Regions from separate parts of the Streptomyces sp. NPDC033180 genome, predicted to be linked through region 1. Evidence: riboswitches for the same ligand, from Rfam matches in the RefSeq annotation. Region 1 holds a riboswitch; the other holds the start of a gene.
What was found. Region 1 has a riboswitch for cobalamin ahead of ACZ5WE_RS00335 (cobalamin biosynthesis protein). Riboswitches for the same ligand answer to the same signal wherever they lie in the genome.

Region 1 (3,200 bases):
CGGCGGGGCGCAAGCGGAACCGGAGCGAAGGCGCCCCGAATTGGGTCACCGCACGGCCCGGCCCAGTTCACTTTCCGTTCATCAAGGTTGCCTACGTTCCACTTGCCACTGACGTCCAACAGAAGCCTGGGTAAATGGAACACATCACGCTTCTCCTCGGGATCGTGATCGTTACCGCTCTCGTGTTCGACTTCACGAACGGTTTCCACGACACAGCCAACGCGATGGCTACCACCATCTCGACTGGCGCTCTCAAGCCCAAGACGGCGGTGGCCATGTCCGCCGTGCTGAATCTGGTCGGCGCTTTCCTCTCCGTCGAAGTCGCCAAGACGATCTCTGGCGGCATCGTCAACGAGGACGGACTGAAGACAGAGGTGATCTTCGCGGCCCTGGTCGGCGCGATCCTCTGGAATCTGCTGACCTGGCTGGTGGGCCTGCCCTCCAGTTCCTCCCACGCACTCTTCGGTGGCCTCATCGGCGCCGCGGTCATGTCGATGGGCTGGTCGTCGATCAACGGCGGCACCGTCGTCACCAAGATCCTGATCCCGGCCCTGGCCGCGCCTCTCGTGGCGGGTCTCGCCGCGCTGGTGGCCACGCGCCTGACGTACCGGATCGGCCGCAACACCGACACCAAGGCCACGGCCAAGGGCTACCGCGCCGGTCAGATCGCCTCCGCGGGCCTCGTCTCGCTGGCCCACGGCACGAACGACGCGCAGAAGACCATGGGCATCATCACGCTCGCCCTGGTCACGGGCGGCGTACTGAACCCGGGCGCCAACCCCCCGCTGTGGGTCATCGTCTCGGCCGGTGTCGCCATCGCGCTCGGCACCTACCTCGGCGGCTGGCGCATCATCCGCACCATGGGCAAGGGCCTCACCGACCTCCAGCCGCAGCAGGGCTTCGCCGCCCAGACCAGTGCCGCGACGGTCATCCTGGCCTCCTCGCACATCGGCTTCTCGCTCTCCACCACCCAGTCCTGCTCCGGCGCCGTGATGGGCGCGGGCCTCGGCCGCAAGGGCGGCGTGGTCCGCTGGTCCACGGCGACCCGCATGTTCGTCGCCTGGGGTCTGACCCTGCCGGCCGCCGGTCTGGTCGGCGCGGGGGCCGAGTTCCTCACCAAGCAGGGCCCCTGGGGCATCGCGGTCACCGCCGCGCTCCTCATCGGCGGCTCCGCCGTCATCTGGGCGCTGTCCCGCCGCAACGCCGTCGACCACACGAACGTCGCCGACGACGAGATCGGCGGCTCCCCCGCCGCCGAGCCCGTGGGCGTCGTGACCAACGCGATGGCCGCCGTCACACCGCCCCCCACCGGGTCGGCCGTGGCCAGCGCGGACGTCGACTTCGTCAAGGCCACCATCGCGGCCCCGACCAGCACCGTGGCGGACCCCGCCCGGCCCGCCACGGTGTAAGGAAAAGTCAGCATGAACATCGACTGGGCAGCTCTCGGCTCCGTCTTCGGAGTCAGCCTCGCGGTGACGGTGGCCCTGGTGGGCCTGTTCACCCTCGGCATCGTCGGCCTCTCCAAGCGCGAGGCGGCCACGTCCGGCGCCTCCTCGGCGGGTGCCTCCGCGGCGGGCGGCACCGCCGCCGCGGCCCGCACGGGCGCGTACGTGTGCTTCGCGCTCTGCGCGGCAGCCGTGGCGTACGGGATCTATCTGATCGTCGCCTGACAACCGGGCTTCCGGGTGGGGTGCGGGACGCTTCGGCGGCCCGCACCCCACCTTCGTATGTGGGCCTCCGCACACTCTCCCGTCGCAGGTCAACGGCGAGTTGACGGGCCTTCGCGGGCCGTGGTGGACTGCCGGAGCCAATACGGCAGCAGAAGAGGAAGCCGGTGCGAATCCGGCGCGGTCCCGCCACTGTCATCGAGGAGCTGACTCCTCGGAAGCCAGGAACTCTCGCCGCCGATCACGTCGTACCAGGGCGCGGACACCCTGAGTGAGGACATATCGCCATGCGCGGCCGCCCCTTGCCGGACCAGTTCCCGAGCGCGAGCTCTCCTCTCGGCACGACGACCGGCTGAAGCCATGCGTGCCGATCGCGACTTCGCGTACGGCGCCGCCGCCGGCCTCCTCGGTGATCTGTTCCTGGGCGATCCTCGCCGCGGGCATCCGGTCGCCGCGTTCGGGCGGGCCGCGGGCGCCGTCGAGCGTGTGCTGTGGCGTGACCACCGCGGGTGGGGCGCCCTGCACGCCGTGGTGTGTGCCGGAGGCGCGTACGGCGCCGCCGTCCTGGCCTCTTCTCTTGTACGTGACTCGCGCGCCGCGTCCGTCGCGCTGACCGCCGCCACCACCTGGGCCGTGGTCGGCGGCACCTCGCTGGGGCGTGAGGCGCGGGCCGTCGGCGGGGCGCTCGCCGCCGGGGACATCGAGGTGGCGCGGGAGCGGCTGCCGCATCTGTGCGGCCGGGATCCGCAGGCGCTCGATGCCGACGGCATCGCGAGGGCCGTGGTCGAGTCCGTCGCCGAGAACACGTCCGACGCCGTGGTGGGGGCCCTGGTGTGGGGGGCCGTTGGCGGGGTCCCCGGGCTTGTCGCCTTCCGTGCCGTCAACACGCTCGACGCCATGGTCGGGCACAGGTCCGTGAAGTACCGGCGCTACGGGTGGGCTTCGGCGCGGCTCGACGACGTTCTGGGGTGGCCGGGCGCCCGGCTCACCGCGGTCCTCGCGGCCGCCGCCGGGGACGCGCCGCGTGGCGCGGTGCGGGCCTGGCGTGACGATGCCGCCAAGCATCCGAGCCCCAACGCGGGGCCCGTCGAGGCGGCCTTCGCGGGGGCGTTGGGCGTACGGCTCGGGGGGACTCTCTCGTACGCGGGGCGTGTCGAGCACCGGCCCGTCCTGAACGGGGACGGGCGGGGCGTCGAAGTCTTCGACATCGAACGGGCCGTGAAGCTGTCGCGGCGGGTCGGGCTGCTCGCCCTGGGCGTCGCCGCGGCCGTGAGCACGCTACGGAAAGGCAGGGCCTCATGAGTGGTGGACTGCTCGTCGCCGGGACCACGTCCGACGCGGGGAAGAGCGTCGTCACCGCCGGGATCTGCCGGTGGCTGGCCCGCAAAGGGGTCTCCGTGGCGCCCTTCAAGGCGCAGAACATGTCCCTCAACTCCTTTGTCACGCGCGAAGGTGCCGAGATCGGACGGGCCCAGGCCATGCAGGCGCAGGCCGCCATGGTCGAGCCGACCGCGCTGATGAACCCCGTGCTGC
Region 2 (3,200 bases), on a different contig from region 1:
TCAGGGTGGTCTTGCCGCTGCCGTTGCGGCCGAGGAGCGCGAGCGCACGGCCCTCGGTGACGTCGAAGTCCAGACCGCTGAGCACGGTGGGCCCGTCGTCGTACGCGTAGGAAGCGCCGCGCAGAGCGACCAAGGGCCCGCTCGGCTCGCGAGGAGCGCTGGGCTCGCTCGGCTCGCTCATGGAAGAAGCCTTTCCAGTACGAGGGTGAGGGCCACCAGGCCCATGAGGAGGACCGTGCTGGCGGCCACGAAGCTCCGTGAGATCCGGGCGTCGGGCACGAGCACCCGCAGGGTTCCGTCGTACCCGCGGCCGGCGAGCCCGGCCTGGAGCCGGCCCGCCCGGTCGAAGGCCCGCACAAACGCGGTGGCGCCAAGTCCGCCGAGGGAGCGCCAGGTGGCGGCCCGGGTGGTGTGGCCGAGGCGCGCGGCCTGCGCCTGCCGGATCCGGCTCATGGAGTCCAGGAGCAGGAAGCTCATCCGGTACATGACGAGTGCCACGTCGACGACCGGCGCCGGTACACCCGCCCTCACCAGGCGGGGCAGCAGGTCCGACAGAGGCGTGGTGAAGGCGAACAGCAGGACGCCGAGCGAGGCCGCCGATGTGCGCAGGAGCAGTCCGGCCGCCCGCGCGGGTCCGCCGTCGGCGAGCGTGACGAACCCTTCGGGTCCGCCGAGTTGGACGAGCAGGGTCAGGGCGCCGGTGACGCAGAAGCCGAGCGGTACGCGGTAGGCACGCCACAGTGTGCGCGGCGGCACTCCGGCGGGCCCGAGCAGCACGGCGAGCGCGGCGACGAGGACGAGGGCGGCACCCGGCCAGGGCGGCAGGGACACGGCCACGACCGTGAGGCCGAGCCCGAGCACGGCCTTGTCCACGGGGTGGCGGCGGCGCCAGCGACTGCTGTGCGCCGCCGCGTCGATGGGCAGCAAGGGGGGTCAGACCTGTTCGGTGTCGGCCCGGGTGCTCTGAGCGTCAGCGGTCTTCTCCGCGGGCGCCCCCTCGGTTTCGGCCCGCGCGATCTCCGCGCCCTGGCGGCGCCCCTTGCGCAGACCGAAGTAGTACGCGAGGACACCCGCGCCCAGCGCCGCCTGCAGCGCGAAGAGCGCCGACTCGACCTCTCCGGAGGGGGGTTCGTACAGCGGTGAGAACCACGGCTCGTAATCCGGCTTGATCTCCGTGATCGCGGTCTCGGCCTGGGCGTCGGCCCCGGCGAACGGCTCCTTCTCGTCGTCGCCGAGCCCGAGCGCCAACGGCAGCACCGCGAGGGCGGCGACGATGAGGAGGAGCAGAGTGTTGATCTTCGCGTTCCGACTCATCAGGCGCTGGCCCCCGTCTCCGTCGTCTTGGTCGTCTCGACCGTCTTCGGGCCCTGCCGCTTGCCCTGGAGCAGCACGCCGAGCCGCGTGAGCTCGCCCTTGCTGGACTGCACGAGCAGCCGCATCACGATGACGGTGAGCAGCCCCTCGCTGACCGCGAGGGGGATCTGCGTGACGGCGAAGATGCCGCCGAACTTGCCCAGGGCGCCGAGGAATCCGCTGCCGGGGTCGGGGAAGGCCATGGCGAGCTGGACGCTGGTGACGCAGTACGTGGACAGGTCGGCGACGAACGCCCCGAAGAACACGGCGACCATGAGCGGCACGTCATACCGCTTCAGGAGCCGGTAGACGGCGTATCCGGCCCATGGCCCGATGATCGCCATGGAGAAGACGTTGGCGCCGAGTGTGGTGAGCCCGCCGTGGGCGAGCAGCAGTGCCTGGAACAGCAGCGTGATGGTGCCAAGCACCGTCATGATCGGCGGCCGGAACAGGATCGCGCCGAGCCCGGTCCCCGTCGGATGCGAGCAACTGCCCGTGACGGATGGGATTTTCAGCGCGGAAAGGACAAAAGTGAAGGCTCCGGAGGCGCCCAGGAGCAGGGTGCTCTCCGGGTGTTCCTTGACCTCACGGGTGAGGGAGCGGACTCCGTGGACGACAAACGGCGTGGACGCAACGCCCCAGGCGATCGCGTGCGCCGGTGGGAGGAAACCCTCGGCTATGTGCATGGCTAAGCAGACCCTCTCCAGCACCTCGTGGATGGACAACGCGCCTTGGCCGGTCTCCTGGCTGACGGGTCGTACCGACCGGACTCCGCCTTCCCGGGTACGCGCGTACCCAGTGGCTGCCGCGAGGGCTGGAGCCGGACTTCCCGATCACAGTGGCGAGGGCCGCACCGGCATCACACCGATTTCCCGAGCACCAAGGCGTGGCGACCCTAGTGCGCAATCGAGTCAACTGACAACTTGCGGGACCACCCCACCTGTCGCACGCGCGAGCGCACACGACCAGGGCGTACGCCCCTGGTCAGCCCAGGTGCCTCGGCCCGTGCGCGGTCGGCACGCGCCACGTTCCCCAGGAGGCCGGGGAACCGCCACCGGCTCAGCACCCCGTCTCAGGAGTGTGTGAAGCCGGGGGGCCGCTTCTCGACGCATGCGGCCATGCCCTCCCTCTGGTCCGCGGTCGCGAACACGGCGTGGAACAAGCTGCGTTCGAAGCGCACGCCCTCCGCGAGGGTCGTCTCGAAGGCGCGGGACACCGCTTCCTTCGCCATCATCGCGACGGGCAGGGACATCCCCGCGACGGTCTCCGCGACGGAGAGGGCCTCTGTGAGGAGTTCGTCGGCGGGCACCAGCCGCCACCGAGCGCACAGCCGGAGACGGCCACGACCGTCGGGGTACGCAGCACCCCCAGCCGGTCCCATGCGGCGAACCAGTCGCTGAGGTACATGTCCAGGTAGCTTCGGACTTCGCCAGTGCCGTGTGGATGGCAGCACACTCCCCGGTCACAGTGTCGGGACCCGCCCCTCCCCGCCGCACAGCGCGAGAGTCCGGGCGGGATGACGTGGCCCGAGGAAGACCACGACGCCCTTGCCGTCTGGAGAGGGATGCGTCGCCTGGGTCCAGCCCTGACGGTCGTAGAAGCTCATGGCCTGCGCCGACCGGACCGAAGTCAGCAGCCAGACACGGTCGTCGGGAGCACCGGCGGCCATCGCCCCAAGGAGTGCGGCCCCGATTCCGGTGCCCTGCGCGGTGGGGCGCACGGCGAGTTCGTCTATCTCACGGGCTCCGCACAGCCACGACAGGGCGCGCTCGGCGCCGAGTCCGGCCACCGCCTGCGGGTAACAGCGGTCGGCGGGAAAGGGGTCGGGCGTGGTCCACCCGGTGGTG

Region 2: linked by a shared signal. The riboswitch ahead of ACZ5WE_RS23990 (energy-coupling factor ABC transporter permease) and the one ahead of ACZ5WE_RS00335 (cobalamin biosynthesis protein) in region 1 are both predicted to bind cobalamin.

What each region holds. Positions count from the first base shown of each region.
Region 1 is NZ_JBVIPU010000001.1:61,042-64,241, forward strand. It holds gene ACZ5WE_RS00325 (inorganic phosphate transporter) at 135-1,409, shown strand; gene ACZ5WE_RS00330 (hypothetical protein) at 1,422-1,670, shown strand; cobalamin riboswitch at 1,775-1,920, shown strand; gene ACZ5WE_RS00335 (cobalamin biosynthesis protein) at 2,028-2,969, shown strand; gene ACZ5WE_RS00340 (cobyric acid synthase) at 2,966-3,200, shown strand, end outside.
Region 2 is NZ_JBVIPU010000009.1:103,923-107,122, forward strand. It holds gene ACZ5WE_RS23975 (energy-coupling factor ABC transporter ATP-binding protein) at 1-181, opposite strand, end outside; gene cbiQ (cobalt ECF transporter T component CbiQ) at 178-927, opposite strand; gene ACZ5WE_RS23985 (energy-coupling factor ABC transporter substrate-binding protein) at 934-1,314, opposite strand; gene ACZ5WE_RS23990 (energy-coupling factor ABC transporter permease) at 1,314-2,039, opposite strand; cobalamin riboswitch at 2,070-2,252, opposite strand; partial or broken gene ACZ5WE_RS23995 (enoyl-CoA hydratase-related protein) at 2,426-2,775, opposite strand; gene ACZ5WE_RS24000 (GNAT family N-acetyltransferase) at 2,816-3,200, opposite strand, start outside.